Streptosporangium sp. NBC_01755: one gene and its partner. Each later gene encodes a partner of the first gene's protein in a complex. Links are inferred from orthologs where the notes say so. Each region holds a gene or a part of one and is shown in the gene's direction. Other genes may lie near its edges.

Region 1 (8,188 bases):
TCGGCCTCAAGGAGAACGTCATCATCGGAAAGCTCATCCCGGCCGGTACCGGCATGCCCCAGTACCGCAACATCCGGGTCGAGCCCACCGAGGAGGCCAAGGCCGCGATGTACACGGTCGGCGGCTACGACGGTTCCGCGGCGGACTACACCTTCGGCTCGGGCTCCGGTGAGGCCGTGCCGCTGGAGGAGTACGACTTCGGTCAGTACAACCGCTGAGTGGTCACAGGCGGCGCCCGGTCCCCGGCAGGGGATCGGGCGCCGTCGCCTTTCCAGGGCGTTCTCGTCCCGAACCGGTGGGTGTGGCCCTTTCTTGACCGGAATGTTGCGGCGAAAGCCGTACGTTAATAAGGAGAACGGCCGGAGAAGTGCTCTGCGGCGGGTAAGCTCGACATGGACCCGGAAGCGGTCGGTCGGAAACCGGTCGTGGGAGTCATGACACGAATGCGGGCACCCACAGCGGTGCCTGGCCGGTGCGGCCGTTTTGACGTGTTGCGCTGGGCTGGGTAGTCTTGCCCTTCGTGCCCATGTCTTCGTGGGCCCTCATGCGTGTGCGTCGACAGGTTCCCGATGGGGAGTCGTCAGGGGCGTCGCATGGCCTCCTCCACCGGACCGGCTTTGACCGGGAAGTGGCGCGACAAGTGCGCGACACGCCCGACCGCGTGGGTCGGAGGGGATGAAAGAACCGCAGGTCATGACACCGGCAGCACCTGCAAAATGCACGACATTCGATTAACCGGCTAGCACGAACGGAGACGCGGTGCCCACGATTCAGCAGCTGGTCCGCAAGGGCCGCCAGGACAAGGTCACCAAGACCAAGACCCCGGCGCTCAAGGCCAGCCCTCAGCGACGCGGCACCTGCATGCGCGTTTACACCACGACCCCCAAGAAGCCGAACTCCGCCCTCCGCAAGGTCGCGCGTGTCCGGCTCACCAACGGCATCGAGGTCACGGCCTACATCCCCGGTGTTGGTCACAACCTCCAGGAGCACTCCATCGTGCTCGTCCGCGGTGGTCGTGTGAAGGACCTGCCGGGTGTTCGCTACAAGATCATCCGTGGTTCGCTCGACACCCAGGGTGTCCGTAACCGCAAGCAGGCCCGTAGCCGTTACGGCGCGAAGAAGGAGAAGTAGGAATGCCTCGCAAGGGTTCTCCTGGCCGTCGTCAGCTCATGGCTGACCCGGTTCACAACTCGCCCCTGGTCACCGCGCTCATCAACAAGGTGCTCCTGGACGGCAAGCGATCCATCGCTCAGTCCATCGTGTACGGCGCCCTCGAAGGTGCCAAGGAGAAGACCGGCAACGACCCGGTCGTCACCCTGAAGCGCGCGCTGGACAACGTCAAGCCCACCCTTGAGGTCCGCAGCCGCCGTGTCGGTGGCGCGACCTACCAGGTTCCGGTCGAGGTGCGCGCCGCGCGTAGCACCACCCTGGCCCTGCGTTGGCTGGTGCAGTACTCCCGCGCCCGCCGCGAGAAGACCATGACCGAGCGCCTCATGAACGAACTGCTCGATGCCAGCAACGGCCTCGGCGCAAGCGTCAAGAAGCGTGAGGACACCCACAAGATGGCCGAGTCCAACAAGGCCTTCGCCCACTACCGCTGGTAACAGCGGCTTCGACGAGACGACGAGGACGCGAGAGAAGTGGCCACCACGACCGCTCTTGACCTGGCCAAGGTCCGCAACATCGGGATCATGGCTCACATCGACGCGGGCAAGACCACGACGACTGAGCGCATCCTGTTCTACACCGGTATCAACTACAAGATCGGTGAGGTCCACGAGGGCGCAGCCACGATGGACTGGATGGAGCAGGAGCAGGAGCGTGGTATCACCATCACCTCCGCTGCCACGACCTGCGAGTGGCTTGGCCACACGATCAACATCATCGACACGCCGGGTCACGTGGACTTCACGATCGAGGTGGAGCGCTCGCTCCGCGTCCTCGACGGTGCCGTCGCCGTGTTCGACGGCGTTGCAGGCGTCGAACCCCAGTCCGAGACGGTGTGGCGTCAGGCCGACCGTTACGAAGTGCCCAGGATCTGCTTCGTCAACAAGCTGGACCGGGTCGGCGCGGAGTTCCACCGCTGCGTCGACATGATGGTCAGCCGTCTGAACGCGACCCCCGCCGTCGTCCAGCTTCCCTGGGGCGTCGAGGCCGACTTCAAGGGCGTCATCGACCTGGTCAAGATGAAGGGCCTGTACTGGGGCACCGAGACGGCCAAGGGCGAGATGTACGAGGTCGTGGACATCCCGGAGGAGTACTCCGAGGCTGCTCGCGAGTGGCGTGACAAGCTGGTCGAGACGGTCGCCGAGAACGACGACGAGCTGATGGAGCTCTTCCTGGAGGGCGTCGAGCCCACCGAGGAGCAGCTGGTCGCGGCCATCCGCCGAGCCACGCTGGCCAGCGCCATCAACCCGGTCCTGACCGGCACCGCGTTCAAGAACAAGGGCATTCAGCCCCTGCTCGACGCGATCGTCGCCTACCTTCCCGCCCCGACCGACATCCCGGCCTTCAAGGGCCACGCGGTCGGCAAGGAAGAGGAGATCATCGAGCGTCACGCGGACGTGAAGGAGCCGTTCTCCGCGCTGGCCTTTAAGATCATGAGCGACCAGCACCTGGGCCGTCTCACCTACATCCGCATCTACTCGGGCACGCTCGAGACCGGCACCGCCGTGGTCAACTCGGTGAAGGGCCGCAAGGAGCGGATCGGCAAGATCTACCAGATGCACGCCAACAAGCGCGAGGAGCGCCCGTCGGCCGTCGCCGGTCAGATCGTCGCCGTCATGGGACTCAAGGACACCACCACCGGTGACACCCTGGCAGACCCGGCTCACCCCGTGGTGCTGGAGTCGATGAACTTCCCGGCGCCGGTCATCAGCGTCGCCATCGAGCCCAAGACCAAGGGTGACCAGGAGAAGCTGGGCACCGCGATCCAGCGTCTGGCCGAGGAGGACCCGTCCTTCCAGGTCCGTCGTGACGATGAGACCGGGCAGACGGTCATCTGGGGTATGGGCGAGCTCCACCTGGAGATCCTCGTCGACCGGATGCGCCGCGAGTTCAAGGTCGAGGCCAACATCGGCCGGCCTCAGGTGGCCTACCGGGAGACCATCCGCCGCAAGGTGGAGAAGGTCGACTACGTCCACAAGAAGCAGACCGGTGGTTCCGGCCAGTTCGCCAAGGTCATCATCGACATTGAGCCGCTGGGCGAGGGCAACGACGGTTACGAGTTCGCGAACAAGGTCTCCGGTGGCCGCATCCCGAGGGAGTACATCCCCTCGGTCGACGCGGGCGCCCAGGAGGCGGCCGAGTTCGGTGTTCTCGCCGGCTACCCCATGGTCGGGGTCAAGGTCACCCTGCAGGACGGTGCCTACCACGAGGTGGACTCGTCCGAAATGGCCTTCAAGATCGCTGGCTCGATGGCCTTCAAGGAGGCCGCGCGCAAGGCGGACGCCGTAATCCTGGAGCCGATGATGGCCGTCGAGGTCACCACGCCCGAGGACTACATGGGTGACGTCATCGGTGACCTCAACGGTCGCCGCGGGCAGATCCAGGCGATGGACGAGCGCTCCGGCGCCCGAATCGTCAAGGCGCTCGTGCCGCTCTCTGAGATGTTCGGCTACGTGGGAGACCTCCGTAGCAAGACGCAGGGACGCGCGAGCTACAGCATGCAGTTCGACTCCTACGCGGAAGTGCCCGCGCACATCGCCAAGGAGATCGTCGCGAAGGTGCGGGGCGAGTAAGTCCAGCACCCACTTTGGTTGCGGGTAGCGAGGAGATCGTCGCCCCGCCACCGGAGGGGTGCGGGGCGAGTAAGTCCAGCACCCACTTTGGTTGCGGGTAGCGAGGAGATCGTCGCCCCGCCACCGGAGGGGTGCAGGGCAGGCAAGTCCGGCATCCAACCCGGCGCCGGAGGCGAGGAGACTCGCGATCGGTTGCCGGGGGTGTGGGGCGAGAGCTTTCTCGTGGGCCGGTTCCGAGAGGGATCGGCCTCCCCAAACCCGAATATGAAGACGCAAGTCACGTCAGAATCTCTAAGGAGAGAGCAGTGGCCAAGGCCAAGTTCGAGCGGACCAAGCCGCACGTAAACATCGGCACCATTGGGCACATCGACCACGGCAAGACCACTCTGACCGCGGCGATCACCAAGGTGCTCCACGAGCGTTTCCCGAACCTCAACGAGGCGACCCCGTTCGACAAGATCGACAAGGCGCCCGAGGAGAAGGCTCGTGGTATCACGATCTCCATCGCGCACGTCGAGTACCAGACGGAGAAGCGCCACTACGCCCACGTGGACTGCCCCGGTCACGCCGACTACGTGAAGAACATGATCACCGGTGCGGCTCAGATGGACGGTGCGATCCTCGTGGTCGCCGCCACCGACGGTCCGATGCCGCAGACGAAGGAGCACGTCCTCCTGGCCCGCCAGGTCGGCGTCCCCTACATCGTCGTGGCCCTCAACAAGTCCGACATGGTGGACGACGAGGAGATCCTGGAGCTCGTCGAGCTCGAGGTCCGCGAGCTTCTCTCGGCCCAGGAGTTCCCCGGCGACGACCTGCCGGTCGTCCGCGTCTCGGCGCTGAAGGCGCTTGAGGGCGACGCCAAGTGGGGCGACTCGATCATCGAGCTCATGGCCGCGGTGGACGAGAACGTCCCCGAGCCGGTCCGTGAGACCGACAAGCCGTTCCTGATGCCGGTCGAGGACGTCTTCTCGATCACCGGTCGCGGCACGGTCGTCACCGGTCGTATCGAGCGCGGCATCGTCAAGGTCAGCGAGACCGTCGACATCATCGGCATCAAGGAGACCAAGACCACCACCACGGTCACCGGTGTCGAGATGTTCCGCAAGCTCCTCGACGAGGGCCAGGCGGGTGACAACGTCGGTCTGCTCCTGCGCGGCATCAAGCGCGAGGACGTCGAGCGCGGCCAGTGCATCATCAAGCCGGGCACGACCACCCCGCACACCGAGTTCGAGGCCCAGGTCTACATCCTGAGCAAGGACGAGGGCGGCCGCCACACGCCGTTCTTCAACAACTACCGCCCGCAGTTCTACTTCCGTACGACTGACGTGACCGGCGTGGTGAACCTCCCCGAGGGCACCGAGATGGTCATGCCGGGCGACAACACCGAGATGAACGTCGCGCTCATCCAGCCCATCGCGATGGAGGACGGTCTCAAGTTCGCCATCCGTGAGGGTGGCCGCACCGTCGGTGCGGGTCGAGTGACCAAGATCATCAAGTAGCACGATCGTGGAGTGGCGGTCGGCCCTCAACGCAGGGCCGGCCGCTTCCCCACGAGGGGGCCGCGCCGCAGGGCGCGAACCCTGGCAGGGACCCCACGAACCGTGATCTCGCAGTTGGTTCGGCCGAACGATGACCGAAGTAACTGCCAGATCACGGAAGAAAGCGCGGACTTACAGCGTCTGCTACGTGGGGCATGTGCGGAGAACGTCGCCCCAGGGCGAAGTGGGCTCCGCACAACGTGGAGGGGACGTCCAAGGCGACCCCGGCCATGACACAGCGGCAACAGCCGCACGTAACTTTTTCAGACGACAGTGAAGGACACCGAGGCCATTATGGCGGGACAGAAGATCCGCATTCGGCTCAAGGCCTATGACCACGAGGTCATCGACGTCTCGGCCAAGAAGATCGTCGAGACGGTGACAAGGACTGGCGCCAAGGTCGCGGGCCCGGTGCCGCTGCCGACCGAGAAGAACGTGTACTGCGTCATCCGCTCGCCGCACAAGTACAAGGACAGCCGCGAGCACTTTGAGATGCGCACGCACAAGCGGCTGATTGACATCATCGATCCGACGCCGAAGACGGTCGACTCGCTCATGCGACTCGACCTTCCCGCCGGCGTTGACATCTCGATCAAGCTCTGAGGGAACGCACTGACATGGCTAAGCAGATCAAGGGCGTCCTGGGCAAGAAGCTCGGCATGACCCAGGTCTTCGACGCGGACAACCGGATGGTCCCGGTGACCGTCGTCGAGGCTGGTCCGTGCGTCGTGACCCGCGTCCGCACCGCTGAGAAGGACGGCTACACCGCCGTCCAGCTGGGCTTCGGGCAGGTCGACCCGCGGAAGGTCAACAAGCCGCTCGGCGACTACCTGCGCAAGCACGACATCACCCCGCGCCGTTACTTCGCGGAGATCCGCACTGACGACGTGAGCGAGTACACCCTGGGCCAGGAGCTCTCGGCCGACACCTTCGAGGCCGGCCAGTACGTCGATGTGACGGGCAAGAGCAAGGGCAAGGGGTACGCGGGTGTCATGAAGCGTCACGGCTTCAAGGGCCTGGGTGCCTCGCACGGTACGCAGCGCAAGCACCGCTCGCCGGGTTCCATCGGTGGCTGCGCCACCCCGGGCCGCGTTTTCAAGGGCGTGCGCATGGCCGGCCGGATGGGCAACGTCCGCACGACCGTCCAGAGCCTCAAGGTTCACGCCGTGGACGCCGAGAAGGGCCTCATCCTGATCAAGGGTGCGATCCCCGGCGCCAACGGCAGCCTGGTTCTGGTCCGCACCGCCGCCAAGAAGGGGGCTGCCAAGTGAGCACCATTGACGTCCTCGACGTGAGCGGCGACAAGGCCGGGACCGTCGACCTGCCGGAGGACATCTTCGGCACGAAGGTCAACATTCCGCTGATCCACCAGGTCGTCGTGGCCCAGCTCGCCGCTCGCCGGCAGGGCACCCACAAGGCCAAGACCCGTGGTGAGGTCAGTGGCGGCGGCAAGAAGCCGTACCGCCAGAAGGGCACCGGCCGCGCCCGTCAGGGCTCGACCCGCGCTCCGCAGTTCACCGGCGGTGGCACCGTCCACGGCCCGGTTCCGCGGGACTACTCGCAGAAGACTCCCAAGAAGATGAAGGCCGCCGCCCTGCGCGGGGCCCTGTCCGACAGGGCGACCGGCGGCCGCGTTCACGTGGTCAGCGGTCTGGTCACGGGGGAGACCCCGAAGACCAAGGCGGCTCTTGAGTCGCTTCGCAGGATCACCAAGGCCCGTAGCGTCCTGGTCGTCGTCGACGAGGGTGACGAGCTCAGCTGGCTGAGCCTGCGCAACGCTCCCGAGGTCCACCTGCTGGACGCCGGGCAGCTCAACACCTACGACGTGCTCTGCCACGACGACGTCGTTTTCACTCAGGCGGCGTACGACCAGGTCGTCGCGCGTCTGAGCAAGAGCGGGAAGGAAGACGCCTGATGGAGAAGATCGCCGACCCGCGCGACATCATCATCAAGCCGGTTGTCTCCGAGAAGAGCTACGGCCTGATCGACGAGCACAACAAGTACACGTTCCTGGTGCGGAAGACGGCCAACAAGACGCAGGTCAAGATCGCTGTTGAGAAGATCTTCGGCGTCAAGGTGGCCAGCGTCAACACCATCAACCGCCAGGGCAAGCGTAAGCGGACCAGGTTCGGCTACGGCCAGCGTCCGGCTACCAAGCGGGCGATCGTCAGCCTGGTCGAAGGCGACCGGATTGACATCTTCGGCCAGATCGGCTGACGCGCTCGCTCAGTAAGTACAGGGAGAAAGCCCCTCACCGCCAGGTGAGGGGCGTTCGACCGGATTAACCGACGAAGGATGAACGAAAAAGATGGGCATCCGTAAACTCAAGCCGACGACCCCGGGTCGCCGCGGCGCCAGCGTCTCGGACTTTGCCGAGATCACGCGCAGCACGCCCGAGAAGTCGCTGCTTGCACCCCTGCACAGCAAGGGTGGCCGTAACGTCCACGGCCGTGTCACCACCCGTCACCAGGGCGGTGGCCACAAGCGCGCCTACCGGATCATCGATTTCCGGCGTCACGACAAGGACGGGATCCCGGCCAAGGTCGCTCACATCGAGTACGACCCGAACCGCACCTCCCGTATCGCGCTGCTGCACTACGCCGACGGGGAGAAGCGCTACATCCTCTGCCCGACCGGCCTCAAGCAGGGCGACAAGATCGAGAACGGCCCCACGGCCGACATCAAGCCGGGCAACTGCCTCCCGCTGCGCAACATCCCGACCGGTACCTTCATCCACGCGGTGGAGCTCCGTCCGGGCGGTGGCGCCAAGCTGGGCCGGTCCGCCGGCGCGCAGATTCAGCTCCTCGCCAAGGAGGGCCAGTACGCCACGCTGCGTATGCCCTCCGGTGAGATGCGCCAGGTCGACGTTCGCTGCCGGGCCTCCATCGGCCAGGTCGGCAACGCCGAGCA
Region 2 (8,198 bases), 3.1 Mb from region 1 along the record:
GGCTTGTGCCGGGTGGCCCACCACCGTCCGGCGTCGCTACGCATGATCTGCCAGATGTCGCCGAACTCCTGGGCGAGCAGGTCGAGGGCGGTTACCTCGGTGTCGGCGGTCATGACGACACCTCGCCGCCGCCCCTCCGGACATGCCCCAGCTTGTGGAGACATGTCCGGAGGTGGCCAGTGGACCCGCCGGCAGACGATGTGCCGGGGGTGCACACTGAGAGCGCGACGGCCGACCCTGTGGCGAGGGAGTGGTGTACCCGGCCGCCGCGCCCGCTCTGGGAATTGCAGATTATCCGCGCCGTGTAGTGCCCGGGCATGCCCGGGCATAGCCGGTTCCGAAAGGGCATGCTAGAGCATGATCCCCTACGGTCCATTCCATGATCGAGTTCGACCCGGACCGGACCGTATGGGCGCAGGTCTACGACCTCCTGCGCGAACGGATTGAGGGGGGCGTCTACAAAGAGCGGTTGCCGATTCCGAGCATCGCGCACCTGGAGCAGGAGCTCGGGATTGCCCGGCAGACCGTGCGCAAGGTCATCGGCAAGCTCGCCGATGACGGGCTGGTGCGGGTGATCGGCGGCAAGGGCACGTTCGTGCGCCCCCGCGAGGACTGGCAGCAGCCGGAGGAAGAGTAGCGTCACGCTGTCTCCCGGAGCTGCTCCTGGGCCGCGAGCTGCCCCGCGAGGTCTTCGAGTGTGTCGGCGTCCAAGCTTGCCGTGATGCCGAGGTCGCGCTGGGCGGGGCTGATGGCGCCGGTGCGGAGCGCCCACCAGCGGCCGGCGCCGGACTGGAAAATGGTCCAGGCGGGGTAGAGCGTGCGTAATTCAGTTACGCGGTCGTTCGTGAGGAGCATCATGGGGTGCCTCACTTCATGTGATCGGGTGTTCTCATCATGCGGCTTCCCGGAAAAACTTTCAAGGGCACAGTTTCAATGACACAATTGTCGGATTCGCACCACCGTAGGCCAGCCGTATGATGCGCTCACTCAGCGCACACAGGAGGACACGCGATGACCGGCAGCCCCACCGTCAAACTGCGACGCCTCAGCGCCGAGCTCGTTCGCTTGCGTAAAGATGCAGGGCTAACCGTTGAAGAGGTGACTACCCGCCTCGGGTGGTCCAACGGGCGCCTCACGAAATGGGAACTCAACCAGTGGGTGCGACCCGACGTCGTGCTCATTCGCGCTCTGCTGGACCTGTATGGCGTCACCGACGAGCAGGTTCGCAACGCGATCCTCGACCTCGCCCGCCAGTCCCGCGAGAAGGGATGGTGGGCCAAGTACAACGACGTCTTTCGCGGCTCACTGCCCGGCTTCGAGGCAGAGGCGACCCAGATCCGCACCTATGAGGCCTTGTTCGTCCCCGGCCTGCTTCAGACCGCCGATTACGCCGCCGCCGTGTTTCGGGCCGGCCAGGTGCTGGACGATGCCTCTGTGAAACGGCGCGTCGAGGTCAGGATCGTCCGGCAGGACGTCCTCAAGCGCGAGCGGCCACCGGAGCTGTATGCCTTGATCGACGAGGCGGCGCTACGCAAGATGATCGGCGGGCCCGCGGTGATGGCGGAGCAAATGCGACATCTGATTGAGGCGGCTGCTGCCCCGCACGTAACGATTCAGATTCTTCGTGACTCGGCTGGTGCGCATGCGGTGATGACCGGAGCATTTACGATCTTGGACTTTGCGACCGAACTCGACCCCTCGGTGGTCTACTTGGAAACTGCGACAGACTCACTCCACCTGGAGAAGCCGGAGGAACTACAGGCGTACGGTCGGATCTTTACCCGGGCGGTGGCGATTTCGGAGCCTCCGGAGGAGTCTGTTAGGTATCTGGCAACGATGGTTGATCAACTGGAGAGAGGCGATGGAACTAACCCCAACTGAGCTCGCCACGCTCACCTACCGCAAGGCCAGCTTCAGCGGCCCTCACGATAACTGCGTCGAGGTCGCCGAGTTGCCTAGCGGAGGCCGCGCGGTGCGCAACAGCAAGAGGCCGGAAGCGGCCACCGTGACCTTCACCACAGGCGAGTGGGACGCCTTCATCAAGGGCGTCAAGGCCAACGAGTTCGGCTAGGAAACAGGTTCATAACAAAAGCCCCCATCCTCCCGGATGGGGGCTTTTGCGTGGAACTAACCCGCCGTCAGTCTACGGGCCGTAACCACGATCGGCGCGGGTCGAGGATGGGAGCGAAATGGGAGTGAGCCACTCCCGGCCAGGCTCACTCAGACTCGGTGATCCTCGGCCTATCACACCCCTTGAGCTGCTATTTCTTCCCTATATGCAGGTAATGGCGCCGGAAAAACCTGCTTTGGGAGCAGGGGGCCGCAGGTTCAAATCCTGTCACCCCGACATATGCCGGGCATCGGTTTCGACCGGTGCCCGGTTTCTCGTTGTACGGGGTGCGAGTTTTCGGCCACGCGAGAGGGGCGGGGCACGCGGACGCGTGCGGGGAGGATCGCCTCACGGTGTGGGAGCCATGGTGCGGGAGCCATGGTGCGGGAACGTCAGTGGTGGGCGCTGAAGAGGGCCCAGACGGCCTTGCCGCCGCAGTTGAGGTAGTCCCAGCCCCAATCCTGGCTGTAGGTCTCCACGATGTAGAGGCCCCGGCCGTTCTCCGAGATGAAATCCGGTTCCTTGGGGGTCGGAATCTCGTCGCTCGGGTCCGTCACGGCCAGGAGCACATGGGGGGAGAGGCGCAGCAGGACGAGCGTGATCGGGGTGTTCTCCGGTTGCCCGGGCGGACACAGCGCGTAACGGACCGCGTTGGTGACAAGTTCCGAAACCACTAGCGCTGCGTCATCGCTGAGTTCTGCCAGTCCCCAGTCGTGAAGCGTCGAGCGCGTCACGTCCCGGGCGGTCTTCACCGAGTCTGCCTGGCTGGGCAGGGGACACGCGGTGGCGTCGGAGTGGTTGACCCCGAGCAGCTCGTCAAAGCCGATTTCGCAGGTCGCCTGCAGGTAGTCGGCAGCCGATTTTGGCTCCTCCACCATCCTGCCGGTACCTCCCGCTGTCATCGTGAGTCTCCGTACCGCTTGAGAGTTTTCAGAGCTTGTGCACCATAAGCCCAATATGCACTAAACCATCATGGGTCACCGGAACGTCTGCTGCAAGACCCAAATGCACGTGCAGTTGCAATGTGCAGCAGCATGGGGGTTAGGTCGGCGACTTGGCGAATTGGGCAGGGAGTTGAGACCTTGTCATAGCGGCCGGAAGTAGTGACACTGTGTGCGCTGGCCCAAGTAGAGAGGGAGGCGAAGTGGCGCAGCTTCAACCGGGATCAGGTCCCACAGCTCTGCGTATCCTCTTAGGCTCCCAACTGCGTCGTCTGCGCGAGGCCAAGGGGCTCTCGCGAGAGGAGGCAGGCCATCTGATCCGCGGATCCGAATCCAAGATCAGTAGGATGGAGCTCGGCCGGGTTGGTCTGAGAGAACGCGACGTGGCGGATCTGCTCACCTTCTACGGGGTGGAGGACGAGCGCGCTCGGTCGGCGATCATGGACTTGCTGCTCAGAGCCAACGAACCCGGTTGGTGGCACCGGTTCAACGACCTGCTGCCCTCATGGTTTCAGACGTACGTCGGCCTGGAGGAGGCAGCCTCCCGGATCCGTACGTACGAGGTGCAGTTCGTGCCCGGCCTGCTGCAGACGAAGGAGTACGCCAGGGCGATCGTCACCGCGGGGAGCGCAGGCATCGCGCCCGACGAGATCGCCCGCCGCGTCGACCTGCGGATGGAGCGCCAGCAGGTGCTCAAGCGGTCCGACGGCCCGTTCTTCTGGGCCGTCATCGACGAGGCCGCGCTGCGGCGCCCCATCGGCGGTGCGGACGTCATGCGGGGCCAGTTGGAGCACCTGCTCGATCTCATGCGGCGGACGAACATCACGATCCAGGTGATGCCCTTCAGCTTCGGTGGCCACAGCGCGGAGGGCGGCGCCTTCAGCGTGCTCCGCTTCAACGACAGCGAGCTTCCGGACGTCGTCTACGTCGAGCAGTTGGCCAGCGCCCTCTACCTGGACAAGCGCGAGGACGTCGACCGCTACAGCGAGGTCATGGAGCGGCTGTGCGCGGTCAGCACCACCCCCGGCGAGACGAACGACATCCTGAGGCGGATCATCAAGGAGGAGTGAGCGGCCGTTGGTCGCTCCATGGTGCCGCTCTGCCCTAGACTGGCCTGCGGCGCTGAACACCCGCCGCAGTGGAGCGTGCCCTAATCTTGCACGTCTCGATGGCTGTGCCAAGTGCCACTCATGTGGGCGCGGCGCGAGAGCTTGCCGCGGTAGCCGCTACGACTTGGCGCGCCCGCGATCACTCGAAGTTTGATCAAGGAGACGACCCCGTGAAGACCGCTGTGGAGGAGCTCAGCCCGACCCGGGTAAGGCTTACCGTCGAGGTGCCGTTCGAGGAGCTCGGCGAGAGCCTGCAGGCGGCGTACAAGAAGGTCGCGCAGCAGGTGCGCGTTCCCGGGTTCCGCCCCGGCAAGGTTCCGGCCCGCATCATCGAGCAGCGGTTCGGCCGCGCGGTGGTGCTGGAGGAGACCCTCAATGACGCGGTGCCCAAGCTGTACGGCCAGGCCGTCGACGAGAGCGAGATCTTCCCGGTCAGTCAGCCGGAGATCGAGGTCACCAAGATCGAGGACGGTCAGCAGGTCGAGTTCACCGCCGAGGTGGACATCCGCCCCCAGTTCGACGTCCCCGACTACCAGGGCATCGAGGTGACCGTCCCGGTCTCCGAGGTCTCCGACGCGGACGTCGACGTCCAGCTGGACGGCCTGCGTCAGCGTTTCGCCACGCTGACCGGCGTCGAGCGTGCCGCTGCCTCCGGCGACTTCGTCGTCATGGACCTGGCCGCCGCGATCGACGGCGTCAACATCGAGGAGCAGCAGGCCAACGACGTCTCCTACGAGGTCGGCGCCGGCTCGGTGCTGCAGGGCCTGGACGACGCACTGGTCGGCCTGTCCGCCGGTGAGACCAAGGAGTTCACCACCAACCTGGTCGGCGGCGAGAACGCCGGCGAGGAGGCCGTGGTCACCATCACCGTCAAGAACGTCAAGGAGAAGGTCCTCCCCGAGCTCGACGACGAGTTCGCCCAGCTCGCCAGCGAGTTCGACACCCTTGACGAGCTCAAGGCGAGCATCAGCGGGCAGGCCCGCCGCAACAAGCTGATCGACCAGGTCGTCCAGGCCCGTGAGAACGCGCTCGACGCCCTGCTCGGCAAGATCGACATTCCGCTGCCGGAGAGCGCGCTCAAGGCCGAGGTCGACAATCGCAAGCACAATCTTGAGCACCAGATCGCCGACAGTGGCCTGAGCAAGGAGGCGTTCTTCCGCCTCTACCAGACCACCGAGGAGGAGCGCCTCGCCGAGTTCGACGAGAGCGCCGCCAAGGCACTCAAGACGGGCTTCGTCCTCGACAAGATCGTCAAGAGCGAGGAACTCGGCGTCAGTGAGCAGGAGCTGACCAACTTCGTGGTGCGCCGCGCCATGCAGATGAACGTCGCGCCCAACACGCTGGCTCAGCACCTGGCCGACAACGACCAGCTCACGCTGGCCATGGTCGAGATCGTCCGGGACAAGGCCAAGAGCGTCATCGGCGACGCCGCGAAGGTGACCGACGAGGCGGGCAACGAGGTCGACCTCAAGGCCATCTACACCGAGATCAACGGTGAGGAGCCCGCCGCCGAGGAGGCCCCCGAGGCCGACGCCCCTGAGGCCGACGACGCGAAGTAGTCCCAGGCTGAGAGAGGGCGCCATCGAGCGCGCCCGACGCCCCCGCCGCGCTCCGCGTGACGGGGGCGTTCGCGTGCTCCCGGCTCCGGCCGAGGCCTGCGGTGCCGCTCGTCCGGGGCCGCAGGCCTCGGACGAGCCGAGGGCGATGTGGGGGGTGAGTGCGCCGCAGAGCGCTGCCTGACGGTCTCCGGTATTCCTTCGGCTCTCCCGACCTCCAAGGGGACTCGCGGGCTCCTGGGCCCGCTGAGGGCCGCGATCTTCCTCTCTTCGGCCCCGGAAGTGTCGTGCGTCCCTCCTTCGCGGCTCCCCGCGACCCGCTTCCGGCCTTCGCACACGGCCCCGTGAGCTCCGACGCGCCGTACGGACTCCGGTTTCCGAGCCTTTACCAGGGGGCGCGGCGGGAGGTTCCAGGCACGGCGAGGAGGCGGCGGCCAGCATGCGCCGTCAGCGAACAGTGCGTTGAGGGGGCATGTCCGGTAGGCCGCGCGCGTTAAGGTCACAAGCAAAGCCAATCGATTACGACGCATCGGAAGGTGACGCTGTGACCAGCCCGCCGACCTTCTACCAGCCGACCGGCTCCGGGCCCGAGTCGATGAGCCAGCCGAACGGCTCGTTCAGGCTCGAAGACCAGCTCTACCAGCGGCTGCTGCGTGAGCGAATCATCGTGCTGGGCACCCAGGTCAACGACGAGATCGCCAACCGAATCTGCGCCGAGCTGCTTCTGCTCGCCGCGGACGACTCAGAGCGCGACATCTGGCTCTACATCAACTCGCCAGGCGGTTCCGTGACCGCTGGTATGGCGATTTACGACATGATGGAATACGTGCCTAACAATGTGTGCACGGTCGCGATGGGTCTGGCCGCTTCCATGGGCCAGTTCCTGCTCTGCGCCGGTGAGCGGGGCAAGCGTTACGCCCTGCCGCACGCCCGCATCATGATGCACCAGCCATCCGGTGGTATCGGCGGTACCGCAGCCGACATCGCCATCCAGGCGGAGCAGATGCTCTACGTCAAGAAGACCCTCGCCGAGCGCATCGCGTTCCACACCGGTCAGAACCTGGAGCAGATCGAGGCCGACTCCGACCGTGACCGCTGGTTCACGGCCGAGGAGGCCAAGGACTACGGCTTCATCGACCAGGTCGTGCGCAGCGCTCGACAGGTGCCCTCCACGGGCGCCGTCTCCTGAAGGGGCACAAGGTGAGTGAGTTGATCCGGCCGGGAGACATCAACGGCCGCTACGTTCTTCCGTCCTTCACCGAGCGCACGTCCTATGGCATGCGGGAGATGAACCCGTACGCCAAGCTCTTCGAGGACCGCATCATCTTCCTCGGCGTGCAGGTGGACGACGCGTCGGCCAATGACGTCATGGCGCAGTTGCTGACCCTGGAGTCGCTCGACCCCGACCGTGACATCAGCATCTACATCAACTCGCCGGGTGGTTCTTTCACCGCCATGACGGCGATTTACGACACGATGCAGTTCGTCCGGCCGGAGATCCAGACGGTCTGTCTGGGGCAGGCGGCCTCGGCGGCGGCGGTCCTGCTGGCCGGCGGCACGCCCGGCAAGCGCTTCGCCCTGCCGAACGCCCGCATGCTGATCCACCAGCCCTCCACCGAGGGGGGCGGCCAGGGAAGCGACATCGAGATCCAGGCGCGTGAGATCCTCAGGATGCGCGCGCAGATGGAGACCATCATCGCTCAGCACTCGGGCAGGGCGCCGGAGGCGGTCCGCAAGGACATCGAGCGGGACAAGATCCTTGACGCTGTGGAGGCCAAGGAGTACGGGCTGATCGACGACATCATCCCGTCCCGCAAGAAACTCGCGAAGGCCGTAGCCTCCTAACGAGGCATATCGCACCGGAACCGTGCCGAATCAGGCACGTTCCGGTGCGACTCGCCGCTAGGGGGCTCACTGAGGGCTCAGAAGACGGTAACGTCGAAACCTAAGCGGGATGACTTTTCGATCGGGTATCGGGCCGGTCGGAAGAAACGGACCGCGGCAGCCAGGGCGGTCCCACGCAAAGGAGTATCTGGGGTGGCACGCATCGGCGACGGGGGAGACCTGCTGAAGTGCTCTTTCTGTGGAAAGAGCCAGAAGCAAGTCAAAAAGCTCATCGCCGGACCCGGCGTATACATCTGCGACGAGTGCATCGACCTCTGCAACGAGATCATCGAGGAGGAGCTCAGCGAGTCCTCTGAGCTCAAGTGGGACAGCCTTCCCAAGCCGAGGGAGATCTACGAATTCCTCGACGCCTACGTCATCGGTCAGGACCAGGCGAAGAAGGCTCTCTCCGTAGCGGTCTACAACCACTACAAGCGGGTGCAGTCCGGCGAGCGCGGGCGTGACGACGGCATTGAACTGGCCAAGTCCAACATCCTGCTCCTGGGCCCGACCGGTTCCGGTAAGACGCTGCTCGCACAGACGTTGGCGAAGATGCTGAACGTTCCGTTCGCCATCGCCGACGCCACAGCCCTGACAG

What was found.
Region 2: the proteins of rpsG (region 1) and tig are in contact, whole or in part, in a crystal structure (PDB 3GTY), measured with the Thermotoga maritima proteins. The link is inferred for Streptosporangium sp. NBC_01755 from one-to-one orthologs. Residues at the interface, in WP_004081843.1 of Thermotoga maritima: Lys34, Lys52, Lys55, Glu59, Arg62, Gln63, Glu66, Asn67, Lys69, Val71, Arg95, Ala109, Lys110, Lys111, Gly112, Arg113, Pro114, Glu117, Glu121, Ile124, Ala125, Tyr127, Asn128, Asn129, Thr130, Gly131, Lys135, Asp139, Arg142, Met143; in WP_004081061.1 of Thermotoga maritima: Glu122, Val124, Val129, Leu130, Tyr133, Glu188, Gly259, Ile262, Tyr263, Glu266, Ser270, Glu273, Gln274, Glu277, Arg308, Gln311, Ile312, Ser315, Tyr316, Glu325, Arg329, Arg336, Leu363, Phe366, Trp367, Arg373, Leu377, Arg381, Leu384, Glu387.

The regions. Positions count from the first base shown.
Region 1 is NZ_CP109131.1:4,454,500-4,462,687, forward strand. The notes cover bases 1-2,868. They hold rpsG (30S ribosomal protein S7), read left to right. Parts: upstream 1-1,133; coding sequence 1,134-1,604; downstream 1,605-2,868. Other genes in these bases: OG884_RS21450 (DNA-directed RNA polymerase subunit beta'), read left to right, coding at 1-218; rpsL (30S ribosomal protein S12), read left to right, coding at 760-1,131; fusA (elongation factor G), read left to right, coding at 1,692-2,868. Also shown: more of fusA, read left to right, coding at 2,869-3,740; tuf (elongation factor Tu), read left to right, coding at 4,046-5,239; rpsJ (30S ribosomal protein S10), read left to right, coding at 5,573-5,881; rplC (50S ribosomal protein L3), read left to right, coding at 5,896-6,549; rplD (50S ribosomal protein L4), read left to right, coding at 6,546-7,193; rplW (50S ribosomal protein L23), read left to right, coding at 7,193-7,495; rplB (50S ribosomal protein L2), read left to right, coding at 7,587-8,188.
Region 2 is NZ_CP109131.1:1,315,125-1,323,322, reverse strand. Bases 3,647-6,524 are described here. They hold tig (trigger factor), read left to right. Parts: upstream 3,647-4,330; coding sequence 4,331-5,719; downstream 5,720-6,524. Other genes in these bases: OG884_RS05535 (ClpP family protease), read left to right, coding at 6,261-6,524; OG884_RS05545 (helix-turn-helix domain-containing protein), read left to right, coding at 3,647-4,121. Outside these bases: OG884_RS05575 (hypothetical protein), read right to left, coding at 1-113; OG884_RS05570 (winged helix-turn-helix domain-containing protein), read left to right, coding at 380-637; OG884_RS05565 (hypothetical protein), read right to left, coding at 640-858; OG884_RS05560 (helix-turn-helix domain-containing protein), read left to right, coding at 1,012-1,881; OG884_RS05555 (DUF397 domain-containing protein), read left to right, coding at 1,862-2,071; OG884_RS05550 (ATP-binding protein), read right to left, coding at 2,503-3,012; more of OG884_RS05545, read left to right, coding at 3,255-3,646; more of OG884_RS05535, read left to right, coding at 6,525-6,905; OG884_RS05530 (ATP-dependent Clp protease proteolytic subunit), read left to right, coding at 6,917-7,561; ATP-dependent Clp protease ATP-binding subunit ClpX, read left to right, coding at 7,754-8,198. UniProt on the Bacillus subtilis protein: Involved in protein export. Acts as a chaperone by maintaining the newly synthesized protein in an open conformation. Functions as a peptidyl-prolyl cis-trans isomerase.